3 regions of the Herbaspirillum sp. WKF16 genome follow, and region 3 is predicted to be linked to each of the others. Evidence: predicted binding sites of a transcription regulator. Region 3 holds the regulator's gene; each other region holds the start of a gene.
What was found. Region 3 encodes sigma-54, which starts transcription at its own class of promoters, with help from an activator protein. Its sites were predicted from a motif close to TGGCANGNAANCTGCTTT; they were not measured.
Positions count from the first base shown of each region.

Region 1 (9,686 bases), 730 kb from region 3:
AATTAGCGTGCCACTGTCGCATCGCACGCCGCAAAGCCTTGCGGCGCCTGGTGTTCAGCGCGATTGCCGGATTTCGCCGGCGGCGCGGCGCGTGCACGGATACGGCGCGGCGCGGCGGCCCGGTGCGCGGGATTGATGCACGCGCGCGCACCGCCGCGCGCCGCGGGCGAAAAAAAAGCCCGGTCGGGGACCGGGCCTGGGAGCATGCGTCTTCTGGTCAGCGCGCGGGCAAGGGCGCCGCCGTCTCGTGCTTGGCCACCAGGTGGTAAAGCAGGAAGGCCGAGACGCCGCAGAAGGCCATCAGCGACACCAGCGGCAATGCGGTGCCGTCGTGCCAGATGCTCATCACCACGCCGGAGAGCACGCCCATGCCGAACTGCAGCGTGCCCATCAGCGCCGCGGCGGTACCGGCCTGGCGACCCTGGTGCTTGAGTGCGATGGCGGTAGCGTTGGGGCCGGTGAATCCGTAAGCGGTGAGGAAGCCGAAGAAACCGACCAGCAGCAGCGGCAGGCTTTCCCATCCCGCCAGCACCGCCAGCGCCACGAACAGCGAGAGGCCGGCCGGCACCCACAGGACCTTGCCCAGCACGCGCTCGGCGGAACGCTTGATCACCAGCCGCGCGTTGACCTGGGAGGCCGCGATCAGGCCGATGGCGTTGGAGGCGAACACGAAGCCGAAGTATTGCGGCTTGATGCCGTGCAGCTCGATGATCACGAACGGGCCGCCGGCGATGTAGGCGAACATGCCGGCCTGCACCAGCCCGCCGCACAGCACGTAGGACATGAACTGGCGGTGACGCAGCAGGCCCCAGTACTGGCGCAGCGTGCGGCCCAGGTGCAGCGGTTCGGCGCGGCTGGCGTCGACGGTCTCGGTGAGGAAGCGGCGGGTGCCCAGGATGCACAGCAGGCCGAAAATGGTCAGCACCACGAAGATGCCGCGCCAGCTGGCGAACACCAGCATCAGGCCGCCGATGAAGGGCGCCAGGATCGGCGCCAGGCCGAACACCAGCATGAGCATCGAGAAGGCCTTGGCCGAGCCCTCGGCGCCCATGCGGTCGCGCACCATGGCGCGCGGGATCACCATGCCGGCGCTGCCGCCCAGGCCCTGGAACAGGCGCAGCACGATCAGCGTCTCGATGTTCTGCGCGAAGATGCACAGCAAGGAACTGATGAAGTACAGGCCGATGCCGAAGAATAGCGGCGGCTTGCGGCCGAAGCGGTCCGACAGCGGCCCGTAGAACATCTGGCCGGCCGCCAGGCCGACCAGGAAGGCCGCCAGCGTCAGTTGTACCAGGTTGGTGCCGACCCCGAGGTCCTGGGCGATGGCGGTGAAGCTGGGCAGGTACATGTCGATGGCCAGCGCGCCCATCGCGGTGAGGCCGGCCAGCACGGCCAGCCATGGGGGAAATTTGCCCGTCGAGAGCGAAGTGTCGTTGTTGTGCATGTGGGAATTCTGGGGGCAGCCGTTGGTCGCGGCTGTTGGAGTGCGGAGCGACATTATAGATCGGCGGCCGCTTTCCTTCAGGACGCGACGCACGCGTCGCCAAATATTGCCGACAAGACTCGTGCAGTTTGTTGTGAAAAATGGCACACTCCCCCTGACAGTTCTCAACGGTCGGGATCGATGGCCGCAGGGAAGCGGGAATAAGCTGACATACGCCGGCGCCGCCGCGGTACGGGCAGCCAGGCACCAGGCCGAACGACAGAAGCTAGAAGCATATTGCCGCAGGGGAAGCGAATGAGTGCGCGATTTTCGCCATCGCCGCAAGACATGCCGGACGCCGGCCCCGCCATGGCCGGGGACGCGCCGGCCGCAGGCTGCAGCCGCCGGGGGGTGCTGGCGGCAGGCCTGTGTCTTGCCGCCGGCGCGCTGTTGCCGGGATGCGGCCGGCACGACGAGCCGACGCCGGCGCAGCCGGCTGCGGCGGCCGAACCGGTCGTACTGACCGCGCTGGTCTGGGCGCCCGACTGGGCCGAGGAAATGCATCGCGTGGCCGACACCTTCATGCGCGCGCATCCCGAGATCCGGATCAACCTGCAGTTCATGATCGGCAACTCGGTGGAGGAAAACCTCAAACCCAAGGCCGCCACCGACAACCTGCCCGACATCGTCTCGGTCAATCCCAACCCCTACACCGCCGCGCTGGCCGACCAGGGCCTGCTGGCCGACGTCGCCGACACGTCGGCCTGGGGCCAGATGCTGGGCATCCTGCAGCACGCCTGGACCTCGCCCGGCGGACGCCGCTACGGCATCCCCAACGGCCTGGCCACCACGCTCATCTATTACAACCGCGACATGTTCGAGCGCGCCGGCCTCCACAAGCTGCCGGCCGACTTCAGCGAGTTCCTGGCCGCCGGCGCGGCGCTGAGGAAAGCCGGCTTCACGCCGCTGGCGCTATCCGGCGCCTTCCCCAACATGCTGGGCAACGGCCCCTTCAGCTACGGCTTCGCCAACAGCGTGGCGGCGCGGCTTCCGGACTGGCGCGAGCGCATCGCCGACGGCACGCTGGCGCTGGACAACGCGCAGGGCGCCGCCATCTTCGGCAAGCTGCGCCAACTGGCCGAACACAAGCTGGTGCAGCCCGACTGCATGCGCGCCGGCTACCACGACACCTTGCGCCAGTTCTCAGAAGGCCGCGTGGCGATGGCGTTCCAGGGCAGCTGGGCGGCCGGCGCGCTGATGCACGGCCGCGAGGTGCGCGCCGGCGTCTTCGCCCCGCCCTGGAACGATCGAGGCCAGGCGCTGACCCCGGTGCTGGGCAGCGAGACCGGCTTCGCCGTGGCGCAAGCCAGCAGTGAGCGCAACCGCAAGGCGGCCAGGCAATTCATCGACTTCCTGTACGGCCCGGGCATGCCGATCTGGCAAGGCAAGCGCCAGAACATCCCGCCCTTCGGCAGGGCGAGCGACGAGGTCAGCGGCGACCGCGCGCTGTTCTCGCTGGTGGAGCAGATGGTGCGCGCCGACCCGGCCGGACGCAGCCCCGGCCTCTACTATTCCTACCTGCCGGCCAATACGATAGAGGTGCTGCACGAGCTGCTGCAGGGCGTGCTGTCCGGCAGGAAATCTCCCGATGGAGCCGCGCGCGCGCTGCAGGCTTCGATCGCCGGCCAAGCCCGCATCGACCGCAAATGAACCGGATGAGCGACACTCCCCACCTGCGCAAGCGCGCCGACCTGCGCCTGCTGCGCTTCGTGCGCAAGATCGACATCCGCTATCGGCTGATCAATTCCTTCATCCTGGTCTCGCTGCTGCCGCTGGTGGTCTCGGGCCTGCTGGCCTACCGCGAGAGCAGCAACGCCACCCAGGAGCGGGTGCGGGTGTACTCGATGCAGGTGGTCAAGCAGATCTCGCAGAACCTGCTGCTGCGCATGGAGAAGATCGAGGACACCAGCGAGGAGCTGGCGCTGTCGGATCGCCTGCAGCACCTGCTGGCCGACTACTACGGCAACGACGAGGCCGCCAGCGCCGCCGCCCGCACCGGCATCAGCAAGGTGCTGCTGGACACCTACGGCGCCTTCTCCTACGTCAGCCAGAAATACATCCTGGACCGCAACCGGCGGGTGATCGATCCGCAGATCTTCGCGCCGCTGGCCAACAGCGTGGGACGCCTGGCCGAAGAGGCGCCCGACCTCGCCGGGCGCCCGTGGTGGACGCTCTACAACGCCGGCCATGGCCAACGCAGCCTGGCCATGCTGCGCCAGATCCGCTTCACCGGCAACAACCGCGATGCCGGCCTGCTGCTGGTGGGAGTGCGGCCGAACTACTTCTTCCGCATCTTCGAGGGCATCGACCTGGGCTACGACTCCAGCATCTTCATCGTCGACGCCAATGACGGCACGGTGGTGGTCCAGAACCGCGAGGGCGGGACGGGAACCGCCGACCCGGCGCTGCTGCAAGGCATCGCCGCCAGCCAGGCGGAGCGCCGCGAGAGCGACTTCATCGCCTATGCCGACGCCGACAAGCGGCCCTACTACGCGGCCATCGCGCGCGTGCCTCACACCTCGTGGCTGGTGGTCAGCGCCACTCCGGCCGATCGCCTCAACGCCGACACGCGCTCGGTGCGCAACAAGATCATCGGCATCGGCCTCTTGTGCTTCGCCGCTTCGCTGCTGCTGTCGGCGCTGATCGCGCGCAGCATCACGGCGCCCCTGAAGCGGCTGATCATGGTGATGAAGGAAACCGAGAGCGGCAATTCGCACATCCGCGTCGAACAAGGCGGCAGCGACGAGATTTCGGTGCTGTCGCGCAAGTTCAACCAGATGGCCAGCAAGCTGCACCAGAACAAGGAACAACTGGAGGAACAGGTGGCGCTGCGCACGCGCGAGCTGGAGCGCGCCAACCGCAAGCTGGAGGCGCTGTCGTCGACCGACGGCCTGACCGGCGTGGCCAACCGCCGTCGCTTCGACGAGGCGCTGGCCAACGAGCTGCGACGCGCGGTGCGCTCCGCCAAGCCGCTGGCGCTGCTGATGCTGGATGTCGATTACTTCAAGAAGTACAACGACCGCTACGGCCACCAGGCCGGCGACGAATGCCTGCGCATCGTGGCGCGCGTGCTGCAGCAAAGCTCGCGCCGCGCGACCGACCTGGTGGCGCGCTACGGCGGCGAGGAGTTCGTCATCATCGTCGCCGAGAGCGATCCCGGCAGCGCCATCCAGCAGGCCGAGAACATCTGCGACGCCATCTTCGCCCTGAAGATCCCGCACGCCGATTCGCCCTTCGGCTACATCACCGCCAGCATCGGCGTGGCCGCCGTGCAGCCCGACGAGCAACTGGCCGCCGAACGCGTGCTGCGCATTGCCGACCAGGCGCTCTATCACGCCAAATACCAAGGCCGCAACCGCGTGGTGCTGGGCAGCGACGCCACCGGCCACTTCTGACTTGCCCCTGCGGCGATGCCGCAGGGCAACGGCTTCCCCTGGCGCTGTCGGCGCATTCTTGCAGCGCGCTGACAATCGGCTGACGACTCCCCGGACGATGCAAAGATGGCCGGCGCGGCGCCGTATTGCCTGAACCAAAGATTCGGCGCCGCATCATATCTGCATGCCAACCATTGCCAGGGAGCAGCAGATGACGTCGAGCCGCGAAGAAAAAAAACACTGGACCGTTGAAGATATCGATTTCACGCGCATCGACGTGGCGCGCATGCGCGGCAACGAGGATTTGTTCTACCTGGTCGCCTGCGCCTCCTTCATCGAGAGCGGCTCGGACCTCTATACGCACAACCTGGTGGAGTATTACCGGGGCGACGCCGAAGTCGAGGGCTGGCTGCGCGAGCAATGGGAAAAGGAAGAACTGCAGCACGGCGCCGCGCTGCGCGCCTATGTCCAGTACGTGTGGCCGGAATTCGACTGGGAGCGCGCCTACCGCGGCTTCCTCGACGAGTACTCGCAATACTGCAAGGTGGAATTGCTGGAGCCCTCGCGCGCGCTGGAGCTGGCGGCGCGCTGCGTGGTGGAGACCGGCACCTCGGCCTACTACCGCGCCCTGGCGCGCGCCGCCGACGAACCGGTCTTGAAGCACCTGGCCGGCCTGATCGCCAACGACGAAGTGAATCACTACAAGCACTTCTACAAGTACTTCCGCCGCTACCGCAGCCTGGAAAACGTCGGCCGCTCACGCGTGCTGGGCACCCTGGGCCGGCGCACGCTGGAGCTCAAGAACGAGGATGCCGACTGCGCCATCCGCCATGTGGTGCGGGTCCACGACCCGGCGCTGGCGGCCGACCCGGCGCGGGTCAAGGCGCTGGCCTCGCGCATGAGCCGTACTGTGCGCGTGAACCTCAAACCCGAGACCACCATCAAGATGATCATGCGGCCGCTGGAATTGCCGCCGGCGGTGCAGAGCATGATCGAGTTCCCGATCCGCCAGTTCATGCAGCGGGTCATCCTGCGCTGAGTCCCTCCCCGCCGCCGTAGCGGCGCCTCGCGCCTGCCTTGTCCGTCCCGGCCGCACGGTCGGCGCCCGCCCCAACATCGGGCATCGCCGCGCGCCAGCTTGGTGAGCGTCGTCGCGCCGGATCCGGCTTGTCGACAAAGTCGCCCGCGTTTGGTGCGCAAATCCGACTGCATTGACAACATCCCGCACCGCGCCTCCCTCGCGTGCGCCCCGCTTTGATGCACGGCCACCGGCGACAGCCGGGCATTGGCACGCATTCTGCTATTAGAGCTGGGCAGTGAAAAAAACTTATCCGAACTTTTTTCCCGAGGGAGCAAACATGTCACGTCGTACCGTACTGAAAGCCACCGCACTGGGCGCGTTCGCCCTGGCCGCATCCTCCTGGCTGCCCTCCGCGTTCGCCGCGGACACCATCAAGGTCGGCATCCTGCACTCCCTCTCGGGCACCATGGCGATCTCCGAGACGTCGCTCAAGGACGTGGCCCTGATGACCATCGATGAAATCAACGCCAATGGCGGCGTGATGGGCAAGAAGCTGGAGCCGGTAATCGTCGACCCGGCCTCCAACTGGCCGCTGTTCGCCGAAAAGGCGCGCCAGCTGATTTCGCAGGACAAGGTTTCCGTCGTGTTCGGCTGCTGGACCTCGGTGTCGCGCAAGTCGGTGCTGCCGGTGTTCAAGGAATTGAACAGCCTGCTGTTCTACCCGGTGCAATATGAAGGCGAAGAACTCGAGAAGAACGTGTTCTACACCGGCGCCGCGCCCAACCAGCAAGCCATTCCCGCCACCGAATACCTGATGTCCAAGGAAGGCGGCGGCGCCAAGCGCTTCGTGCTGCTGGGCACCGACTACGTCTACCCGCGTACCACCAACAAGATCCTGCGCGCCTTCCTGCACAGCAAGGGCGTGAAGGACTCCGACATCGACGAGGTCTACACCCCGTTCGGTCACTCCGACTACCAGACTATCGTCGCCAACATCAAGAAGTTCGCGGCCGGCGGCAAAACTGCGGTGATCTCCACCATCAACGGCGACTCCAACGTGCCCTTCTACAAGGAACTGGGCAACGCCGGCCTGAAGGCGACCGACGTGCCGGTGGTGGCGTTCTCGGTGGGCGAGGAAGAACTGCGCGGCGTGGACACCAAGCCGCTGGTGGGCCACCTGGCGGCCTGGAACTACTTCGAATCGGTGAAGAACCCGGTCAATGCCGCCTTCATCAAGAAGTGGAAAGCCTACGCCAAGGCCAAGAACCTGCCCAATGCCGATACCGTCGTGACCAACGACCCGATGGAAGCCACCTACGTCGGCATCTACATGTGGAAGCAGGCCGTGGAGAAGGCCAAGACCACAGACACCGACAAGGTGATCGCAGCCATGGGCGGCCAGAAGTTCAAGGCGCCGTCCGGCTACGAGCTGGAAATGGACAAGACCAACCACCACCTGCATAAGCCGGTGATGATCGGCGAAATCAAGGCCGACGGTCAGTTCAACGTGGTCAACAAGACCAAGACCACCATCCGCGCGCAACCGTGGAGCCCGTACATCCCGGGCAACGAAGGCAAGCAGAAGATGTAATTGCGGCAGGGCGCGCCAACCGGCGCGCCCCCGGCAACACCCACCACGATCCGACAGATCCGCCCGCCGTCCGGCATCTTGCCCAACGCCGCCCGGGCGCCTGGGAATATCCAAAAATGAAAACAGCCATCAAGCTTTTACGCGCCTCGTTCGCGATGTGGCTCTGCGCGCACGCGCTGGCCGCCAGCGCGGCCATCGATCCGGCATTGCTCAAGCCGCTTGGCGGAGACGACCCCGACGCGCGTATCGACGCCGTCAACCAGATTGCCGCGCTCGCCAGCGACGATGCGGTGAAGGTCCTCAAGGCATTGAACAGCGATGCCCTGTATGCCACCCCGGCCGGCGACGTATTGATCGTCGACGACGCCGGCAATGCCTTCAACCCGGCCACCGGCCAGAGCGGCCCGGCGCCCGACGACGCCGAAGGCGTGACCGTCAACAACCGCCTGCGCGGCGCGGTCGACGGCGCGCTCTCGGGCCTGAAGCTGCTCTCCGAAAAACGTGAGGAGCGCCTGGCTGCCGCCGGCGACCTGCTCAAGAGCGCCGACCCGGCGCAGCTGCCGCTGATCCAGAAGGCGCTGGCCAAGGAAGGCGACGCCCAGATCAAGGACGTCCTGCAACAGGTGCAGGCCACCGCCAACCTGCATGCGGCCGATCCGGCCGTGCGCCGCGCCGCGGTGAAGACCCTGGCCGAGACCACCAACGCCTCGCTCAAGCCGGCGCTGGAGCAGATGCTGGCCAAGAACCCCGACGGCAGCTACGCCGAGCCCGATGAGGGCGTGCGCATCGAAGCCGTGCGCACGCTGGCCGCGCTGGATCGCCACCTGTCCATCGTCGACTTCGCCGGCAAGCTGTTCTACGGCGTCTCGCTGGGCAGCGTGCTGCTGCTGGCGGCGCTGGGCCTGGCCATCACCTTCGGCCTGATGGGTATCATCAACATGGCGCACGGCGAGCTGCTGATGATCGGCGCCTACACCACCTACGTGTGCCAGCTGGTGTTCCGCAAGTTCTTCCCCGGCGCGATCGACGCCTACCTGGTGGTCGCGCTGCCGGCCGCCTTCATCGTCGCCGCCGCCGTGGGCATCGCGCTGGAGCGCCTGGTGATCCGCTGGCTCTACGGCCGCCCGCTGGAGACGCTGCTGTGCACCTGGGGCATCAGCCTGATGCTGATGCAGGCGGTGCGCTCCATCTTCGGCGCGCAGAACGTGGAAGTGGCCAACCCCAGCTGGATGTCGGGCGGCGTGACCGTGCTCGGCTCGCTGGTGCTGTCCTACAACCGCATCGTGATCGTGTTCTTCGCGCTGTTCGTGGTGTTCGCCGTGTGGCTGATCCTCAACAAGACACGCCTCGGCCTGTTCGTGCGCGCCGTCACGCAGAACCGCCGCATGGCCGACTGCGTGGGCGTGTCCACCGGCCGCATCGACATGATGACCTTCGGCCTGGGTTGCGGCATCGCGGGCCTGGGCGGCGTGGCGCTCTCGCAGCTGGGCAACGTCGGTCCCGACCTCGGCCAGGGCTACATCGTGGACTCCTTCATGGTGGTGGTGCTGGGCGGCGTGGGCCAGCTGGCCGGCACCGTGATCGCGGCCTTCGGCCTCGGTGAGGTGAACAAGTTCCTGGAGCCGATGGCCGGCGCTGTGCTGGCCAAGATCGCCATCCTGGTGTTCATCATCGTCTTCATCCAGAAGCGTCCGCAAGGCCTCTTCGCACTCAAGGGCAGGAGCGTGGAATGAACACCATGTTGATGCGACCCTCTTTGTTTTCCAAACCCGCGTGGACCGGCATCGTGGTCTGCACGGTGATCCTGGCGCTGCTGCCGATCTGCAACCTGGCCTTCGCCGACGGCAGCGCGCTGCACGTCTCCAGCTACACCGTGGCGCTGGTGGGCAAGTTCATGTGCTACGCCATGGCGGCGCTGGCGCTGGATCTGGTGTGGGGCTACACCGGCATCCTGTCGCTGGGCCACGGCGTGTTCTTCGCGCTGGGCGGCTATGCGCACGGCATGTACCTGATGCGCGCCATCGGCCGCGACGGCGTGTACCAGAGCGACCTGCCGGACTTCATGGTGTTCCTGAACTGGAAGGCCTATCCGTGGTACTGGTGGATGACCGAGCACTTCTGGTTCGCCATGCTGCTGGTGGTGCTGGTGCCGGGCGTCCTGGCCTTCGTGTTCGGCTACTTCGCCTTCCGCTCGCGCATCAAGGGCGTGTACTTCTC
Region 1 is NZ_CP118632.1:4,843,539-4,853,224, forward strand. Features, by position in the region: gene Herbaro_RS21850 (Bcr/CflA family multidrug efflux MFS transporter) at 218-1,444, opposite strand; gene Herbaro_RS21855 (ABC transporter substrate-binding protein) at 1,739-3,133, shown strand; gene Herbaro_RS21860 (GGDEF domain-containing protein) at 3,139-4,878, shown strand; gene Herbaro_RS21865 (ferritin-like domain-containing protein) at 5,069-5,896, shown strand; gene urtA (urea ABC transporter substrate-binding protein) at 6,216-7,469, shown strand; gene urtB (urea ABC transporter permease subunit UrtB) at 7,586-9,202, shown strand; gene urtC (urea ABC transporter permease subunit UrtC) at 9,199-9,686, shown strand, end outside.
Region 1: urtA (urea ABC transporter substrate-binding protein) is a predicted target of sigma-54. The motif match lies at 6,144-6,161, and genes of this name have one in related genera.

Region 2 (9,686 bases), 2.0 Mb from region 3:
ACAACGTCACCAAGCATGCCAAGGCGTCGAAAGTGGATGTGATCCTGGACGTCGACGAGGACCACGTGGCGCTGACGGTGCGCGACGACGGCGTCGGCATTCCCGAGGAGCGGCGAGACAATCACAAGACCTATGGCCTGCGCGGGCTGCGCGAACGCGCCACCTATTTCGGCGGCAAGGTCGACATCCGTTCGACGCCGGGCAAGGGGGCGCTGATCACCATCAGCCTGCCGATCCAGCCCGACATGGCGGCCACCGAAGAGAGCTGAGCAAGGCCTGCCCGCGATGAAGAAAAGCCGCCCCCGGGCGGCTTTTTTCTTGCCGGCGGCGCGTCTGGGCGCATCTCGGCGAGCCGGGCCGGTGCCTTATTCCTGCACCTGTTTTCGTTTTCTCCTACGTCCGAAAGCGGGGCTTTCTTATGCCGCCCGCAGCGGCTCATCGCTACCATGAATTCATCGTCGCCACCTGCCTGAACCAAGGCGCGGCGATGCCGGCGCAAGGCTGATGCCAGTGCCGGTTCTCGTTTCAACCTTCAAGGAGCCATCATGAACAAGGACCAAGTCAAGGGTAGCGTGAAGCAAGCAGCCGGCAAGGTGCAACAAAAGACCGGTGAGATGACAGGCAACCAGAGCCAGCAGGTCAAGGGCGCAGCCAAGCAGGTTGAAGGCAACGTCCAGAAGAGCTACGGCGATGCCAAGGAATCGATGAAGCACTGAACGAGCGGGCTGCGGCGGCAAATTGCCGTCGCGGCCCTCGTTTAAGCGCGTGACGCCGCGCGCGTAGGAGAAATCCTACGCCAAAATCGGAATGAGCTGATTTTGTGGTGCAGCATTTTCCATCACCATGTGCCCATTGTGCGATAGAGCGGCGAAACGCCAAAGAGTTCTGCCTTAAGCACGCAATTTGCCTACGGCCGCCTCACTGGCCTTTTGGAGGGATCATGAAAAGAACACTAATTGGATTCTGCCTTCTGGCTGGCATGTCGGCTGCGGCTTCGCAGGCCGGCGCTCAAGATCTGGATGTTCCGGCCGAAGTCTCCGCTTCGCGCTGGTCCTCCTCGGTGATGGAGCGCCATATGCCGGTGGATCCGGTCCAGCTGCAAAAGCTGGGGCAAAAGAAATTCCGATACATGGATATGGGCCAGGCCAAGCGTTCCAAGTCGATCCGCAACGCGGTGATCGTGCGCGGCGCCGCCGGAGAGGGCGCCGCCAAGCCGGGCCGCAAGGATGAATCGCTGCAACCCCAGAACTATCGCGATCATGCCGAGCCGGGCCATCCCATCGTGATCATGCGGCCGATGACCTGAGGCCCGATCAACTTACTCCCACATTTCTCAATGAGGTGCAGTCATGAAAACAATTCAAAAACTCGCTGTCGCATCGGTTGCCGTGTTTGCCTTCTCGGCGATGAGCGGCTGCAGCAACATGTCCCAACGTGACAAAAATACTGCGGTGGGCGCAGGCGTCGGCGCGGTCGGCGGCGCGGTGCTGACCGGCGGCAGCGGACTGGGCACCGTCGGCGGCGCTGCCGTGGGCGGCGTGATCGGCAACCAGGTTGGACGCTGAGCCGCCCGACCGTCATCACGCTTCGGCGCTGCGGCGCCGACAATGAAAAAGCCGGCGCATGCCGGCTTTTTTGCGTGCATCGGGCCTGCCCTGGTCACGAGGCCGGGGCGTTGGCCTTGTAGTCGTTGTAGATGCGCTTGGCGCGCTCCATGTCGTCCTTCTTCGCGGCGGCCGCCGTGCCGCGGCAGGCCTTGAGCTCCTTGCCGCGCTTGCCCTTGCAGTCGAGCACCGCCTCGCCGTAGGCCGCATTGGCCTCCTTGGTGAGGTTCTGGTAGCGCGCCTTGGGTGTATCGTCGGGGGTGTACCAGCGCGCCGGATCGGCGGCGGAAACATCTTCCTCGGCCGCATGGGCGGCGCCGCACAACGCGGCCAGGGCGAGGAGGGAAACTGCGAGGATGTTGTTCTTCATGGTTGGACCTCTTCTTGGAAATTGGCAAACGCGCCGGCGGCGGCCGTAGTCCGGCGGCCGGGCGCAAAAGAACGCGGCGCGGCCGGTGACAGGGCACCGACCGCGCCGCGCTCCCATCCGCAGGAGGGATGGTATCAGGCTTGGGCTGTGGAAATGAAATTGCCGGGCGTTATATCTTGCCCAGCAACAGCAGGATCAGCAGGATGATCACTACAGTGCCGGCGATCCCGCTTGGGCCATAGCCCCAACCGCGGCTGTGCGGCCAGGCCGGGATCACGCCCAGCAGGATCAAAATCAGGATGATGAGCAGAATGGTGCCGAGTGTCATGGTCGTTCTCCTTTGTTATTGGTGACGGGAAATCGTGGTGTTATCAGAAACGCATTTTCACGTACGCCGACGGCCCGGTCAGCTTGACGTCGACGGCGGCCTGCGAGTTGCCGCCGTCGCGATCAATGTGGATGCGGGTGATGCCGTAGTCGGCGCCGACGCCGAGGTTCTTCAGCGGATACCACTCCACGCCCAGCGCCGCGCCGTAGATATGGCCGGTGACCGTGCCCCAGTTCTTCTTCACGCCCGAGGCTTCGGCGTAGATGCGCAGGTCGCGGCTGAAGGCGTGCTTCCAGCCCAGTTCCAGCAGGGGCGCAAAGGTCTTCTCGGTCTGGTTTTCGCTCAGCGAGCCGGTGGTGCCGTTGAACACGCCGCTGGCCTGCAGGTCGTAGTGCGCGCGATAGTAGCCGGCGCCCACGCCGATGCCGAAGACATCGTTGCCGTGCCCCAGCCACCATTTGTAGGCCAGCGAGGCAAAGTCGACCTCGATGTTGGCGTTGGCGGCGCCGGACAGGATCGCCGGCGTGCCGCCGACGTTGAACGAGCGCGTGGTGGAGTAGTTGTAGTCGTTGCGGTAGCGGAAGTAATCGAACGAGAGGCCCTGGCTGTCGCCTAGCAGCAACTCGGCGCGCACGCGCGGCAGGGTGGTGCGGTTGCGGTCGATGTCGCCGCTTTCGGCCGAGCCGTAGCGCGTATTGCCTTTGATGTTGAAGGTCGGGTCGACGTAGTAGCCGCCCACCGAGAGGCTGAAGCGGTCAAGCGCCGGTGAGGGATCGGCGTGTGCTCCCTGGACGAACAGGCCGAGCGCGGCGGCGCCGGAAAGCAGGCTCACGGCGCGCAGGCGCTTACGGGTGTGCGAGCGGGGTGCGGGAGCAGGGGCGGGGGGCAGCAGGTCGGTATTCATGTCGAGCGGTCTCCGTAGTGCGAGGGTGTTGTAATGCCGGAGCGTGGAACTCCGGTCGGCCGTGCAAGCTGATGCATCATAGGACGTGCATTCTTGCCGGCGCGATCAGCGTGGATCCCGATTTCCTGTAGGAAAAGGCGAGCTGCGGCGTGGGCGAAGAGGAAGATGAGCCATGGCGCAATGGTGCGGAATTTGCTTGAAACTCCTGATGGCGGGCTGCCGTGTTTTTGCGGTCATGCATGTTTTTTGAGCGGCAATGGGTTACTATTCCGGCCGTCATTCGCATGCTGCCTTGCAGCGCAACCGTTGGAACGGATCAGCGGACTTGATTTGTTGAGTTGTCACCAAAGCCGATAGCCAGTTCGTCCTTCAATGAAGCCAGATAGCTCATCGACGCCGCCCAGCGGCCGCCCCTTGCGCATCGTCATCGTCAATTCCGTGCCGCACCTGGAAGAAGACCATGACGAGGCCGCGCATGCGCAGGCCGAACAGCGCGCCGAGGCGCTGCGCACCGGGCTGATGGACGCCGGCTACAACATCGTCGCCGCGCTGCCGGCCGATCTCTCGCTGCCGGACCGCATCGCCAGCCTGCAGCCGGACATGATCATCATCGAAGCCGAGTCCGACGCCCGCGACGTGCTGGAGCACATCGTCATCGCTACCCGCGATGAACGCCGCCCCATCGTCATGTTTACCGAGGACGACGACACCGGCAGCATGGACGCCGCCATGGCCGCGGGTGTGACCGCCTACATCGTGGCCGGCCTGCATTCGGAGCGCATCAAGCCGGTGCTGGACGTGGCGCTGGCGCGTTTCCGCCAGGAACAGAAACTGCTGGCCGAGCTCTCCGATACCCGCAACAAGCTGGCCGAGCGCAAGCTGGTCGAGCGCGCCAAGGGCGTGCTGATGGCGCGCAAGGGCTTGTCCGAGGAGCAGGCCTACCAGAAGCTGCGCAGCATGGCCATGAACCGCAACCTCAAGCTCTCGGAAGTGGCCCAGCGCCTGCTGGACGCCGAGGATCTGCTGGGTTGAACAGCCCGGCCCGGCCTTGCCGGCCGCTCCCTTCCATTCTTTTCGTTCCGCCAACTTGGTGCAAAGCACAAAACGGGTGCGGCCCCGCGCCCGTTTTGATCGCGCTGCAGCCGCGCCTGGCAGGCCCGCTGCGGCCCTGCCAGGCGCTCGCCGACGTGCCTTCTTCATAGGCAAAGCGAGGCCCGCGCGTATCTTTTTGCGACGCTTGGCACAGTCTTTGCTGATTCCCCCTGCATAGCGCAACGAGTGCGCACCAGACGCGGCCAACGGCGGTCGCGTCGACCAAGACAAAGGCGTCTTCCGGCATGGAGCGATCCATGCCGGATACGCCTTTTTTGTTTTGCAGCTATGGGTCGGTTCAGATCAATTCGCAACGGGGAAAATGCTATGGACTTCAAAGGGCAGGCGGACAAGGCGGCAGACGTGGCAAGTGGGGCCGAGCCGGTGAACGGCACGCGCCGCAAGATCATTCAGACCGCGGGCATCGCGGCGGGAGCGAGCATGATGGGATTAGCCACCGGTGGCGCATGGGCGGCCGGTTCCGACAAACCGGAGAAGGAAGAGGTCAAGATCGGCTTCATCCCGCTGACCGACTGCGCATCGGTGGTGATGGCCTCGGTGCTGGGTTTCGACAAGAAATACGGCATCAAGATCGTGCCCAGCAAGGAGGCCTCCTGGGCCGGCGTGCGCGACAAGCTGACCAACGGCGAACTGGACGCCGCCCACGTGCTGTACGGCCTGATCTACGGCGTGCAGCTGGGCATCGGCGGGCAGAAGAAGGACATGGCGGTGCTGATGGGCCTGAACCACAACGGCCAGGCCATCACCCTGTCCAAGAAGCTGGCCGACAAGGGCGCCGTGGACGGCGCCTCGCTGGCCAGGCTGATGCAGACCGACAAGCGCGAATACACCTTTGCCCAGACCTTCCCCACCGGCACCCACGCCATGTGGCTGTACTACTGGCTGGCCGCCAACGGCATCAACCCGATGAAGGACGCCAAGGTGATCACCGTGCCGCCGCCGCAGATGGTGGCCAACATGCGGGTCGGCAACATGGACGGCTTCTGCGTGGGCGAGCCCTGGGGCCACCGCGCCATCGTCGACGGCGTGGGCATCACCGCCACCACCACCCAGGACATCTGGAAGGATCACCCGGAGAAGGTGCTGGGCTCCTCGCTGGAGTTCGTCAAGAAATACCCCAACACCTGCCGCGCGATGATGGCCGCCATCCTCGACGCCAGCAAGTGGATCGACGCCTCGCTGGCCAACAAGAACAAGATGGCCGAGGTGATCGCCGACAAGTCCTACGTCAACACCAGCAAGGACGTGATCGACCAGCGCATCATGGGCCGCTACCAGAACGGCTTGGGCAAGACCTGGGACGACCCCAACTACATGAAGTTCTACGAGGACGGCCAGGTCAACTTCCCGTTCCTCTCCGACGGCATGTGGTTCATGACGCAGCACCGCCGCTGGGGCCTGTTGAAGAGCGACCCGGACTACCTGGCCGTGGCCAGGTCGGTCAACCAGATCGACCTGTACAAGGACGCTGCGGCGATGACCAAGACGCCGCTGCCCAAGGACGTCATGCGCAGCTCCAAGTTCATGGACGGCGTCGTGTGGGACGGCAAGAATCCCGCCGCCTACGCGCAGTCCTTCAAGATCAAAGTCTGAGGAAGGGGAAACCGATGAGCGCAGCCGTGGAGAGCATCATGAGCGATAACGCCAAGCCGGCCGGCGCCGCCGCGCGCGCGCCGGCGGCCAACGAGGCGCAGGCCGCGCCGGCAGCCGCGACGATGCGCAAGGCGAGGAGCAAGCCGCTGGGCGGCAACGCCTTCATGCGCATCGTGCCGCCGCTGTTGGGCATGGCGGTGCTGGTGCTGGTATGGCAGATCATCGCCATCAAGAACAGCAGCTTCCCTACGCCGCTGGTGACGCTGAAGGAGGCGATGAGCATGTTCGCCGATCCCTTCTACCGCAACAGCCCCAACGACCAGGGTATAGGCTGGAACATCCTGGCCTCGCTGCAGCGCGTGGGCGTGGGCTTCGGCCTGGCGGCGCTGGTGGGCATCCCGCTGGGATTTGCCATCGGCCGGGTGGAATTCCTCTCGCGCATGTTCAGCCCCATCATCAGCCTGTTGCGCCCGGTCTCGCCGCTGGCCTGGTTGCCGATCGGCCTCCTGGTGTTCAAGTCGGCCAACCCGGCGGCGATCTGGTCGATCTTCATCTGCTCGATCTGGCCGATGATCATCAACACCGCCGTGGGCGTGCAGCGCGTGCCGCAGGACTACATGAACGTGGCGCGCGTGCTGAACCTGTCGGAATGGAAGATCCTGACCAAGATCCTGTTTCCCTCGGTGCTGCCCTACATGCTGACCGGCGTGCGGCTGTCCATCGGTACCGCCTGGCTGGTGATCGTGGCGGCCGAAATGCTGACCGGCGGCGTGGGCATCGGCTTCTGGGTATGGGACGAGTGGAACAACCTGAACGTGCCGCACATCATCATCGCCATCGTCGTCATCGGGGTGGTGGGGCTGATCCTGGAACAGGCGCTGGTGGCCCTGGCCAAGGCCTTCACGTACGAGCAAGTGAACAACTGAGCGCGGGGACATCATGGAAAACATCAACGGCAAGTTCATCGACATCCACGGTGTGGAGATGGTGTTCAACACCAGGAAGGGCAGCTTCCACGCGCTGCGCGAGATCGACCTGACGGTGGCCAAGGGCGAGTTCGTCTCGCTGATCGGCCACTCCGGCTGCGGCAAGTCGACCCTGCTGAACCTGATCGCGGGGCTGACGCGGCCCAGCGCCGGCGTGCTCCTGTGCGCCAATCGCGAGATCGGCGGGCCCTCGCCGGAACGCGCGGTGGTGTTCCAGAACCATTCGCTGCTGCCCTGGCTGACCTGCTACGAGAACATCTACCTGGGCGTGGAACGCGTGTTCGGCGCCAGCGAGGACCGCACCCGGCTGCGCGACCGCACGCGCGCCGCGCTGGCGCTGGTGGGCTTGTCGGCGGCGGAGAACAAGCGCCCCAACGAGATCTCCGGCGGCATGAAGCAGCGCGTGGGTATCGCCCGCGCGCTGGCGATGGAACCCAAGGTCTTGCTGATGGATGAGCCCTTCGGCGCGCTCGATGCGCTGACCCGCGCCCACCTGCAGGACGAGCTGCTCAAGATCGTGGCCAAGACCGAATCGACGGTGGTGATGGTGACCCACGACGTCGACGAGGCGGTGCTGCTGTCGGACCGCATCGTGATGATGACCAACGGCCCGGCCGCGACCATCGGCGAGATCCTCGAGGTGAAGCTGGCGCGCCCGCGCGACCGCGTCGCGTTGGCGCAGGACGCGCAGTACTCGGCCTATCGCACCGAGGTGCTGGAGTTCCTGTACCGCAAGCAGGCGCATCCGGCGCGCGAGGCTGCTTGAGCCATCGCGCCGCGCAGAACCATCAGCCAGCATCGCCAGGAGGACAATCCATGAGCAACGCCGTCGCCGTGCAGGAAACGCGGCAGCTGCATCCCCATCCGGCCGCCGTCAACGATGCCCGCGCCGCCTCGTCGGCCACCGCCGATACGACCGTCGACCAGACCGGCGAGCAGGACATCGTACCGCTCTCGGGCGAGGTGTTCGGCGCGCTGATCAACCTCTCGGGCCGGCGCCGCTTCACCTCGCAGCGCCTGGTGCTGTATGCGGTGCTGGGGTCGCAGGGGCACCCGGGCGCGACTGCCGTCGCGCGCGAGGCGCTGGCGCTGTTTCGCGGCGCCCACACGTCCTTGCTCAAGCGTTCCGGTGAGCTGCCCGGGGTGTTCTGCCCCGAGCTGGAAGAGATCTACTTCGGCGCCCCCGGCGGCGACGCGCGCATCACCGGCTTCGCCGAGCTGGCCGGGCGCGCGCTCAATGCCATCGACGACAAGCTCAAGTCGGCGCCGGAGCTGCTGGCGCAGCTGGTGAAGGAGACCACGCCGCTGTTGGCGGTGCTCAACCAGATCACCGGCGTCTACGAGGAGCAGTCGAAGAAGCATGCGCGCCTGATGCGCAACCAGCTGCGCGGCATCATGACCGACATCGAGACCATCGCCCGCGAGGCCAAGATGGTGGCCTTCAACGCCCGCATCGTGGCGGCCCGTTCGGGCCAGGCCGGCAAGGAGTTCTCGGTAGTGGCCGGGGTGCTCTCCAGCATCACCGGCGAGATCGACGAGCTGGTAAAAGCGGCCCTGAGCGGCGCGGCAGCCTGAGCCTGCCGCCCAGAAAAAACGCCGCCGGGCGCAGGCCGGGCGGCGTTTTTTTTACAGCTCGCGCGCGCTCAGTTCGCACCCTTGTACGCCGCCCACGCCACCAGCAGCCAGGCCGCCAGGAAGGCCACGCCGCCGATCGGCGTGATCGCGCCCAGGATGCGGGTGCCGGTCAGCGCCAGCAGGTACAGGCTGCCGCTGAAGACGACGATGCCGGCCAGCATCAGGTTACCGGCCCAGTTGAGGGCGGCGCCGCCGAACTTGGGAGCGAGCAGGGCCACGGCGATCATGCCCAGCGCGTGCATGACCTGGTAGGTGACGGCGGTATGCCAGATGGCCAGCATCTCGTCGGAGATGATCTTCTTCAAGCCATGCGCGCCGAAAGCGCCGCAGCACACGGCGATGAACATGTTGAGGGCGCCGGCGATGACCAGGCTGCGTGCGTTCATGAAACTATCCTTCTGTGTCGTTGCCCTGCTCCGGCAGGGCGGTTGGTCGGGGACGCTGGCGGCGGCTTAGTCCAGGGGATCGAATTGTTCGGTCGGCAGCGCTTCGTAGGCGTCGGCCTTGATCGACGCATCGTTGCTGCAGCCGCGCGTGCTCGGCTTGGCGCCCTTGGGGCCTCGCACCACGATGCCGGCGGAGAACTGCGGATCGTTGGTCGGCCCCTTGAAGTTGGTGCGCACGGTGCGGTCGAACAGGATGTAGTCGTAGCCGCCGTTGGAGAAGCGGATGTGGGCCTCGCCGCCGCCGGAGTACATGGTGGAGCTGAACAGGAATTTCCCGGCCGCCGGCTGCGGCGTGTCGGGATATTGCAGCTCGGTCTTGCCGGGCGCGCCGAAACGGTATTGCAGCGTGCCGCCCTTGGCCGAGAAATCGGCCGAGGCGCACAGCGAGGCGGTCTTTTTGGCCCTGGTCGCGCAGGAGAATATTTCCTTCTCGCCGGGCAGGCACATGGTCGGCACGGGCGGCGCGGCATGGGCGGCATGGGCCTGGAGCAAGGCGACGAGGGCAAGCAAGGCGGCGCGGGGCAGGGCGGTTTTCATGACGGGATCGGTGCGCGGTATCGGAGGATCAGTAGCCAATGCGCTGGCCCCCGCCCAGCCGGTATTCGTGGCTGAGCACGAATTGCGAGGTCGCGATCAGGCCCGACAGGCCCAGGATCAGCTGCGTGAGCGTGTCGAAGGGCAGCACCCAATAGCTGCCGGCAGGCGGC
Region 2 is NZ_CP118632.1:1,112,448-1,122,133, forward strand. Features, by position in the region: gene Herbaro_RS04980 (PAS domain-containing sensor histidine kinase) at 1-269, shown strand, start outside; gene Herbaro_RS04985 (CsbD family protein) at 546-716, shown strand; gene Herbaro_RS04990 (hypothetical protein) at 941-1,306, shown strand; gene Herbaro_RS04995 (YMGG-like glycine zipper-containing protein) at 1,350-1,565, shown strand; gene Herbaro_RS05000 (hypothetical protein) at 1,660-1,974, opposite strand; gene Herbaro_RS05005 (DUF3309 family protein) at 2,144-2,302, opposite strand; gene Herbaro_RS05010 (hypothetical protein) at 2,346-3,206, opposite strand; gene Herbaro_RS05015 (ANTAR domain-containing response regulator) at 3,579-4,238, shown strand; gene Herbaro_RS05020 (CmpA/NrtA family ABC transporter substrate-binding protein) at 4,626-5,912, shown strand; gene ntrB (nitrate ABC transporter permease) at 5,927-6,838, shown strand; gene Herbaro_RS05030 (ABC transporter ATP-binding protein) at 6,852-7,664, shown strand; gene Herbaro_RS05035 (methyl-accepting chemotaxis protein) at 7,715-8,473, shown strand; gene Herbaro_RS05040 (DUF423 domain-containing protein) at 8,542-8,919, opposite strand; gene Herbaro_RS05045 (hypothetical protein) at 8,986-9,516, opposite strand; gene Herbaro_RS05050 (hypothetical protein) at 9,545-9,686, opposite strand, start outside.
Region 2: Herbaro_RS05015 (ANTAR domain-containing response regulator) is a predicted target of sigma-54. The motif match lies at 3,388-3,405, and genes of this name have one in related genera.

Region 3 (9,686 bases):
GATCAGGCGCGCCTTGATCGTTAATTTGCTGAACATGTGATTCCCCTCTGATCCTGGCTTCTTGACTGTCTGGCGATGCGCCGCGCGACGATGGATGCGGCGCGGCCAGCCACTGTTATATCGCGGGCGGGTACCGGCGATATCGTGGAATACCACGGTGAAGTCCAAGCATTTCCCATACCAGCGGCACGGCAAGTGCAGGCAGTCGTTTCCGCCGGGAAATTCAATGTTCCGGCAGTCCCAGCCAGAGCCCGAAGGGAACGAAGACGATGGCCGCCAGGTTCCCCATCAGCACGATGGCGGCGACCTTGTCGGGCTCCTGGCGATACTGCTCAGCCACCATGAAGCACAGCACCGCCGGCGGCAGCGCCGCGAACAGGTACATCTCGCCGCGTTGCACGGCGGTCAGTGGCAGCACCTGGTCCAGCACCAGAGCGCACAGCAGGCCCGCCAGCGGGCACACGGCGGCGCCCACCAGGCCGATGTGCCAGCTCCTGAAACTGATGTCGAGCATGCGCACGCCCAGCGAGAACAGCATGACGGGAATGCTGGCCTCGCCCAGCAGCTTCATTGCCGAGAACAGCGGGCCGGGGAGACTGACGCGCAACACCGCGCACAGCACGCCCAGGATCATGGCCAGCATGATGGGACTGGAGAGCAGCCGCAGCAGCGAACCCGGACGCTGCTCGCGGCCGGTCTGGATCATCTTCACGCACAGCGAAAAGTAGATGAAGGTGGAAGCTGTAAACAGCGCCACCGCCGCCGGCAGCGCCTCCTGGCCGAACGCCAGCAGGAGCAGCGGCAGGCCCATGTTGCCGCCGTTGTTGTACATCATCGGCGGCAGGAAGGTGCGCTTGTCGTAGCCCAGCGCGCGCGCCACGGGCCAGGCCAGCAGGCCCGAGCCGAGCGAGATCAGCACGCTGGCCAGGATCAGCCAGCCGTTATGGTAGAGGTCGAAGGACTTGGACGACAGCGCGCTGAAGATCATCAGCGGCGCCAGCGCCTCCATCGAAACGCGATTGACCGAGGCCATGTCCATGCGCACCACCTCGCCGCGCCAGCGGGCGTAGCCGTAACCCATGGCGATGATGGCGAACACCGGCAGGATGATGGAGGCGATGCGTTCGATCAGGTCCATTGCGTTGCGGCTGGTTTGGTCCGCCGGTTATTTGCTGAGCAGGCGCTTTTCCGCCCGCAGGATGTTCTCGGAACTGCCGCGCAGTACGACGATGTCGCCGGCCATGAGCAGCGTGTCTTCGGCCGCCGCCACGCGCAGCTTGCCGCGCCGGAGCATGGCGACCTCGGCGCCGCATTGCTGTTGCAGCTCCAGCTCGGAGAGCGTGCGGCCGATGGCGCTGGCGCCGTCGATCAGGGTCACCGACTGCAGGCGCACGTTCATGCCTTCGCCATCGTCATCGGCGTCGGAAGCGCCATGGAAGTAGCCGCGCAGCGAGGCGTAACGCTCGTCGCGCGCATCCTGCACGCGATGCACCACGCGCCGCAGCGGCACGCCCAGCATCACCAGCGCGTGCGAAGCCAGCATCAGGCTGCCTTCGAGCGACTCCGGCACGACCTCGGTGGCGCCGGCGGCGAGCAGCTTGTCGAGGTCGGCGTCGTCGTAGCTGCGCACGATCACCGGCAGCTCGGGCTCCAGCTCGGCGGCGTGATGCAGCACCTTGAGCGCGGAAGGCGTGCTGGCGTAGGTCACCACCAGGGCCGCGGCGCGGTGGATGCCCGCGGCCACCAGGCTTTCGCGGCGCGCGGCGTCGCCGTAGGAGACATTGGCGCCGCCGCTGCGCGCGTCCTGCACCAGCTCGGGGTCGAGCTCCAGCGCGTGGTAGGCGATGCTCTCCTCCTCCAGCAGGCGCGCCAGGCTCTGGCCGCTGCGCCCGAAACCGGCGATGATCACGTGCTTCTGCACGCTCATGGTGCGCGTGGCCAACTGGGTCAGCGCCAGCGATTGCAGCATCCACTCGTTGGCCGACAGCTTCATGACGATGGCGTCGGACTTGGCCAGGATGAAAGGCGCGACCAGCATCGACAGCACCATCGCCGCCAGGATCGCTTGGATCAGCAGGGGGTCGATCAGCTTGAGCGCGCCCGCCTGGTTGAGCAGCACGAAGCCGAACTCGCCGGCCTGCGCCAGCGCCAGGCCGGTGCGCAGGGCGACGCCGGTGCCCGAGCCGAACAGCCGCGCCAGCGCCGCGATCAGGCCGAACTTGAGCAGCACCGGCCCGGTCAGCAGGAGCAGCACCATGAACCAGTGGTCGATCAGGGTGCGCACGTTGAGCAGCATGCCGATGGTGATGAAGAACAGGCCCAGCAGCACGTCGCGGAAGGACTTGATGTCTTCTTCCACCTGGTGCTTGAACTCGGTCTCGGAAATGAGCATGCCGGCGATGAAGGCGCCCAGCGCCAGCGACAGGCCGGCCTTCTCGGTGATCCAGGCCGCGCCCAGGGTGATCAGCAGGAGGTTCAGCATGAACAGTTCCTGCGAGCGGCGCTTGACCACGATCTTGAACCAGCCGCGCATGAGCTTGTGACCGAAGAACAGCAGCAGCGCCAGCACCACCATGGCCTTGGCCACGGCCCAGCCCAGCGTGACCATCAGGTTGCCGGAATTGTTGGCCAGCGCCGGCACCACGATCAGCAGCGGCACCAGCGCCAGATCCTGGAACAGCAGCACGCCGAGGATGCGGCGGCCGTGTTCGGTCTCCAGTTCGAGCCGTTCGGTAAGCAGCTTGGAGACGATGGCGGTGGACGACATGGTGAGCGCGCCGCCCAGCGCGAAGGCGCCCTGCCAGCTGATGGCGGCGACCTGCGGCAGATACCAGGCCACCAGCCAGCCGAACACCATGGTCACGGCGATGGTGGCGACGACCTGCGCCACGCCCAGCCCGAAGACGATGTGGCGCATCGCCGAGAGCTTGTTGAGCGAGAACTCCAGGCCGATGGAGAACATCAGGAACACCACGCCGAACTCGGCCAGGGCATGCGTGGTTTCGTTGTCTTCTGCGAATCCCAGGCCGTGCGGGCCGATCACGATGCCCACCACCAGGTAGCCCAGCATGGGCGGCAGGTGCATCATGCGGAAGGCGACCACGCCGAACACCGCCGCGGCCAGCAGGAAGAGGGTCAGTTCCAGTCCGGAAAACATGTATGGATGATTCGCTGCTTGTTATATGGGGTGGGCTGAACCGGTTCGCATCCGCAAAGCGAGAAACATGCCCGTGGGATGCGCCACTGGTTGCGGCGCAACCGGGCGACGCCGGACAGGCCCGCGAATCCCTCCATCGCCGTCGTGCTGCGGCGCAACGCCGGGCAGCATCGCCCGCTCGTCAATCGGGCACTCCCTTACATCTGGCAAGTTTTTTGCTTTGCTAATTCGTTTATACTTCGGTTATGAGTGTAACCGATGACAAAACCACGCCCGCATCTTTTTCGGCCGGGGACGCCCGCCGCGCCATCGAACTGGCGCGCCAGACCCTGCAGATCGAAGCCGATGCCATCCTCGCGCTGAAAAACCGCCTGTCCGACGACAGCACCGAACCGCTGGCCCAGGCCGTACGTCTCTTGATGGAATGCCGCGGCCGCGCGGTGGTCTCGGGCATCGGCAAGTCCGGCCACATCGGCCGCAAGATCGCCGCGACCCTGGCCTCCACCGGCACCCCTTCGCTGTTCATGCATCCGGCCGAAGCCGCCCATGGCGACCTCGGCATGGTGACGCCGAAAGACGTCTTCATCGCCATTTCCAACTCCGGCGAAACCGCCGAGCTGCTGGCCATCGTCCCCATCGTCAAGCGCATGGGAGCGGTCATCATCGGCATGACCGGCAATGACGAATCGAGCCTGGCGAAGATGTCGGCCGTGCACCTCAACGTCGGGGTGGACAAGGAAGCCTGTACCCTGAACCTGGCGCCCACGGCCAGCACCACGGCCACGCTGGCCATGGGCGACGCGCTGGCGGTGTCGCTGCTGGACGCGCGCGGCTTCATGGAAGAAGATTTCGCGCGCTCCCACCCGGGCGGCGCGCTCGGCCGCCGCCTGCTGACCCACGTGCGCGACGTCATGCGCAGCGGCGAGGCGATCCCGGCGGTGCGCCCCGATGTCTCGCTGTCGGCCGCGCTGATGGAAATCACGCGCAAGGGCATGGCCATGACCGCGGTGGTCGACGATGACTTCCGCCCGATCGGCGTGTTCACCGACGGCGACCTGCGCCGCCTGCTGGAACGCGGCCACGATTTCAGCAAGTTCTCCATCGCCGACGTCATGCATGCCGGCCCGCGCACCGTGAACCAGGACCAGCTGGCGGTGGACGCCGTGCAGCTGATGGAAGAATTCCGCATCAACCAGTTGCTGGTGACCGATGCGCAGGGCGTGCTGACCGGCGCGCTGCACATCCACGACCTGACCCGCGCCAAGGTGATCTGATGACAGCCGCGCCCGCCAGCCCGTTCGCCAGCACCTTCGACGCCGCCGTCCTGGCCAGGGCCGCGACGACGCGGCTGATGATCTTCGACGTCGACGGCGTGCTGACCGACGGCGGTCTGTTCTATGGCGAAGACGGCGAGTCGGTGAAACGCTTCAACGCGCTGGACGGCCACGGCATCAAGATGATGCAGCAGTTCGGCACGGCTGCGGCCATCATCACCGCGCGCCAGTCGCCGTTCGTGCTGCGCCGGGCCAAGGACCTGGGCATCGCCCACGTGTTCCAGGGCGTGCACGACAAGCGCCAGGCCTTCGAACAGCTGCTGCAGCACACCGGCCTTGCGGCCGCCGACTGCGGCTACCTGGGCGACGATGTCATCGACCTGCCGGTGCTCACGCGCGTCGGCTTCAAGGCCTGCGTGGCCAACGGCCACCGCGAGGTCAAGCTGCGCAGCGATTACGTGACCACGGCCACCGGCGGCAACGGCGCGGTGCGCGAAGTCTGCGACCTGGTGCTGGCCGCGCAGGGCAACTACGAGGCGGCGCTGGCGCCGTACCTGGCATGAGCAACCGCAGCGGCGAACGCGCGGCCGCACGCATCCGCCTGGGCGTGATCCTGGTGACGCTGGTCGCGCTGGCGCTGGGCAGCTTCTGGGTGCTGCAGGTATTGCGCACCGACGGCGACCGGCAACTGGTCGAGCGACCGCGCAGCAAACCCGACTACTACCTGGAAAACTTCAGCTACGTGAAGCTGGGGCCGACCGGGCTGCCGCGCTACGACGTGGCCGGCCTCAAGATGGTCCACTTCCCCGCCGACGATTCCTTTGAAATCACCAAGCCGGTGGTGCACAGCCTGGACAAGGAAAAGCCGCCGATGGAGTTGTATTCGGACACCGCCCGCGTGACCGACGACCAGAGCAAGATCCACATGTACGGCAACGCCAACGCCATCCGCGGCGCGGCCAATGGACGCGACCCAATGCACTTGGTGTCGGAATACCTGTTGCTGCTGCCGGACGACGAAGTGGTCAAGACCGACAAGCCGGTGGTGATGACCATGGGCACCACCCGCCTCTCCGGGGTGGGCATGACCGCCAACAACGCCACGCAGGTGGTGCAGTTGTTCGGCAACGTGCGCGGCCACTACGAACCGGCGCCGAAAAAACGCTGAGCCTCCATTACAACAAGATCGAACAGACCCGACCAGACAGGAATCTATGAAACGCTCATTCTTATTGCCGCTGTTGCTGTTGGCCGCCGCATGCGGCGTGGCGCGCGCCGAGAAGGCCGACACCACCAAGCCGACCAATATCGAGGCCGACCAGATGGTGTACGACGATGTACGCCAGGTGAAGACCTTCACCGGCAATGTGGTGCTCACGCGCGGCACGCTGCTGATCAAGGCCGGCCGCGTGGTGCTGACCACCGACCAGTACGGCTACGAATACGCGGTGCTGTATGCCGCGCAAGGTGCGCTGGCCAGCTTCCGCCAGAAGCGCGACGGCGGCCCTGACCTGTGGATCGAAGGCCAGGCCGAGCGCATTGAATACTCCGAACAGACCGAGATTTCCAAGCTGTTCAACCGCGCCCACATCCAGCGCATGGACGGCAAGCGCGTCACCGACGAGGTCAACGGCGAGTTCATCTCCTACGACAGCCGCGCCGAGTTCTATTCGGTCAACAACTCCGCCAGCGGCGAGAGCAAGCCTGGGGCCGGCCGCATCACCGCGGTGATCCAGCCGAAGAACCCGCCGCCGGCGCAAGCGGCGCCGCAACCGCAACCCGCGCAACCGGCCCAGCCCGGGAAGGGCCAATAAGATGGTGAGCTCGCTGGTCGTCCGCGGACTGAAGAAAAGCTATGGCGCGCGCCAGGTGGTGCGCGACGTGTCGATGGAAGTCAAGAGCGGCGAAGTGGTCGGCCTGCTGGGGCCCAACGGCGCCGGCAAGACCACCTCGTTCTACATGATCGTCGGCCTGGTGCCGTCCGACGGCGGCGAGATCGACCTGGACGGCGCCGCCATCTCGCGCCTGCCGATCCACCAGCGCGCCACGCTGGGCCTGTCCTACCTGCCGCAGGAAGCCTCGGTGTTCCGCAAGCTCTCGGTGGAAGACAACATCCGCGCGGTGCTGGAACTGCGCCGCGAAAACGGCAAGCCATTGTCGCGCGACGAGATCGAGGGCCGCCTGAACAACCTGTTGCACGAGCTGCAGATCGAGAAGCTGCGCGACAGCCAGGCGCTGTCGCTGTCGGGCGGCGAACGCCGCCGCGTCGAGATCGCCCGCGCGCTGGCCACCGACCCGCGCTTCGTGCTGCTGGACGAGCCCTTCGCCGGTATCGACCCGATCGCCGTGATCGAGATCCAGCGCATCGTGCGCTTCCTGAAGGAGCGCGGCATCGGCGTGCTGATCACCGACCACAACGTGCGCGAGACGCTGGGCATCTGCGACCGCGCCTACATCATCAACCAGGGAACGGTGCTGGCCAGCGGCAGCCCGGACGACATCATCGCCAACGAATCGGTGCGACGCGTCTACCTGGGCGAACACTTCCGCATGTGAGCGCGGCGCCAGACCGCGACACTGCACCACCCCACACGCAAGAACGCAACCACAGCCGGCCACGCGGCTTCCTGAACGCCAGATGAAACAGTCGCTCCAGTTACGCACCTCGCAGCACCTGGCATTGACGCCGCAATTGCAGCAGTCGATCAGGCTGCTGCAACTGTCGACGCTGGAACTGCACCAGGAACTGGAACAGATCCTCTCCGACAATCCGCTGCTCGAGCGCCTCGACGATGCGCTCGACAACTCGGTGCGCCTCTTGGCCGACGGCGCGATCTCGGCGACGCCCTCCTCCGGCGTCGCCGAGACCGCCGGCGAGGCCGCGGCCGAACCGGCTGCGCCCGGCGGCGACGGCGAGGCCAACTTCGAGCACCAGGACAACACGCCCGACAACAGCGTCAGCGGCGAGTCCGACTGGAGCTTCGACGACGTCGCGCGCAACGGCAAGTCTTCCGACGACGAAGACGCCCGGCCGCAGCTCGAAGCGCACGAGATCACCCTGCGCGAACACCTGCTGGAGCAGATCCGCCTCACCGCGCGCACGCTGCGCGACCGCGCGCTGCTGGAACTGCTGACCGACGCGCTCGACGACAGCGGTTACCTGGAAGAGCCGCTGGAAGACATCCTCTCGCGCCTGCCCGAAGAACTGGGCGTCGACCTCGATGAGCTCTCGATCTCGCTCAAGCTGCTGCAGAGCCTGGACCCGGCCGGCGTCGGCGCGCGCAGCCCCAGCGAATGCCTGGCGCTGCAGATCCGGCGCATGCCCAAGGTGGCCTTCGTGACACGCCGGCTGGCGCTGAAGATCGTCGAGGATTACCTGCCGCTGTTCGCCCAGCGCGACTTCAACAAGATCAAGAAGGCGCTCGACTGCGACGACGAAGACCTGCGCGAGGCGCAGGCCGTGATCCGCCAATGCCGCCCGCACCCGGGCGCGGAATTCGCGCGCGACGCCTCCGACTACGTGGTGCCGGACGTGATTGTCAGGCAAACAAAGAACGGCTGGCAGGTGCTGCTGAACCATGACGTGATGCCCAAGCTGCGCGTCAATGCGATGTACGCCAGCGCGCTGAAGCAGTCCAAAGGCGAAGTTTCCCTCACGTCACAGCTGCAGGAAGCCAAGTGGCTGATCAAAAACATGCGGCAGCGCTTCGATACGATTTTGCGAGTCGCACAGGCAATTGTCGAACGTCAAAGAAACTTCTTTTCGCATGGCGCTGTCGCCATGCGGCCCCTTGTGCTGCGTGAAATTGCTGATACACTGGGTCTACACGAGAGCACAATCTCTCGCGTGACAACTCAGAAATACATGCTGACGCCACATGGCATGTTCGAGTTGAAATACTTCTTCGGCAGCCACGTCGCGACGGAAACCGGAGGCGAAGCATCCTCCACTGCGATCCGGGCGCTGATCAAACAGTTGATAGGAGCAGAAAACCCCCAGACCCCATTATCCGATAGCAAGATTGCGGATATGCTGGCAGAACAAGGCATGGTGGTCGCGCGACGTACCGTCGCAAAATACCGCGAAGTGCTGAAAATTCCGCCGGTAAATCTCCGCAAATCCCTCTGAGCTTTCTCAGTTTTTCTGTAGTACTTTGCAGCCGTCGCTGTGTTCAGGCATCAGTCCATGCCCTTAGACACAAACGCTGTGCTATCCGGTGTATCGGATGAGGTGCACGAACCTCCAGTGACTTCACGATAGGAGTGTTGTATGAATCTGACCATCAGTGGACATCACCTCGAACTGACCCCCGCCATCCGGGAATACGTGCAGAGCAAGCTGGCACGGATCAAGCGCCATTTCGACAATGTGATCGACGTCAGCGTCATCCTGAGCGTAGACAAACTGACAGAGAAGGAAAAGCGCCAAAAGGCGGAAATCAACGTCCACATCAAGGGGAAGGATCTGCACGCGGAGAGCATCGCCCACGACCTGTACGCGGCGATCGACGCGCTGATCGACAAGCTCGACCGCCAGGTCATCAAGCACAAGGACCGGCTGCAGGAGCACCATTCCATGGCCAAGCGCCTGCCGGAAGACACGGCTGAGGCGGCTGGCGCGGCCGGCGCATAAGGCGCGGCAAACGCGGACCTGGATCCGCCATCACGAGGAAAGGGCGCGCAAGCGCCCTTTTTCATTTCCGCCACGCAATTTCTCGTGCGATCGCCGCCAGGAGATGTTGCAAACGATTTAAATAATATGTGGCGAGCCGCAAGTTCGCGCCGGTCATGCGCGACATTGGCAGCCCCTTCTTGAAGGCAGCTCCCGCGCCCCAATCTTGGAATTGAAGCAAGCAGAAGCCGCCCTTGCCCTCCACTGTCCAGCAGGCAACAAGGACGTGCGAAGATGCGCCGGCGCGCCCCGCTTTCAAACGCGAATGCCGGCTTTTCCCTATAATGTCGGCAATCAACCCATTTTTTAAGGCATAGCCATGAGCGACGTCCAATCCTGGATCAAAGAAACCGTCACCCAAAATCCCGTCGTGCTGTTCATGAAGGGCACCGCGCAATTCCCGCAATGCGGTTTCTCGGGCAAGGCCATCCAGCTGCTCAAGGCCAGCGGCGCCGAGAACATCGTGACCGTGAATGTGCTGGAAAGCCCGGACGTGCGCCAGGGCATCAAGGAATACTCGAACTGGCCCACCATTCCCCAGCTGTACGTCAAGGGTGAGTTCATCGGCGGCTCGGACATCATG
Region 3 is NZ_CP118632.1:4,112,190-4,121,875, forward strand. Features, by position in the region: gene Herbaro_RS18545 (methyl-accepting chemotaxis protein) at 1-36, opposite strand, end outside; gene Herbaro_RS18550 (AEC family transporter) at 224-1,138, opposite strand; gene Herbaro_RS18555 (monovalent cation:proton antiporter family protein) at 1,166-3,157, opposite strand; gene Herbaro_RS18560 (KpsF/GutQ family sugar-phosphate isomerase) at 3,403-4,431, shown strand; gene Herbaro_RS18565 (KdsC family phosphatase) at 4,431-4,994, shown strand; gene lptC (LPS export ABC transporter periplasmic protein LptC) at 4,991-5,599, shown strand; gene lptA (lipopolysaccharide transport periplasmic protein LptA) at 5,646-6,245, shown strand; gene lptB (LPS export ABC transporter ATP-binding protein) at 6,247-6,987, shown strand; gene Herbaro_RS18585 (RNA polymerase factor sigma-54) at 7,070-8,560, shown strand; gene hpf (ribosome hibernation-promoting factor, HPF/YfiA family) at 8,702-9,064, shown strand; gene Herbaro_RS18595 (hypothetical protein) at 9,126-9,437, opposite strand; gene grxD (Grx4 family monothiol glutaredoxin) at 9,423-9,686, shown strand, end outside.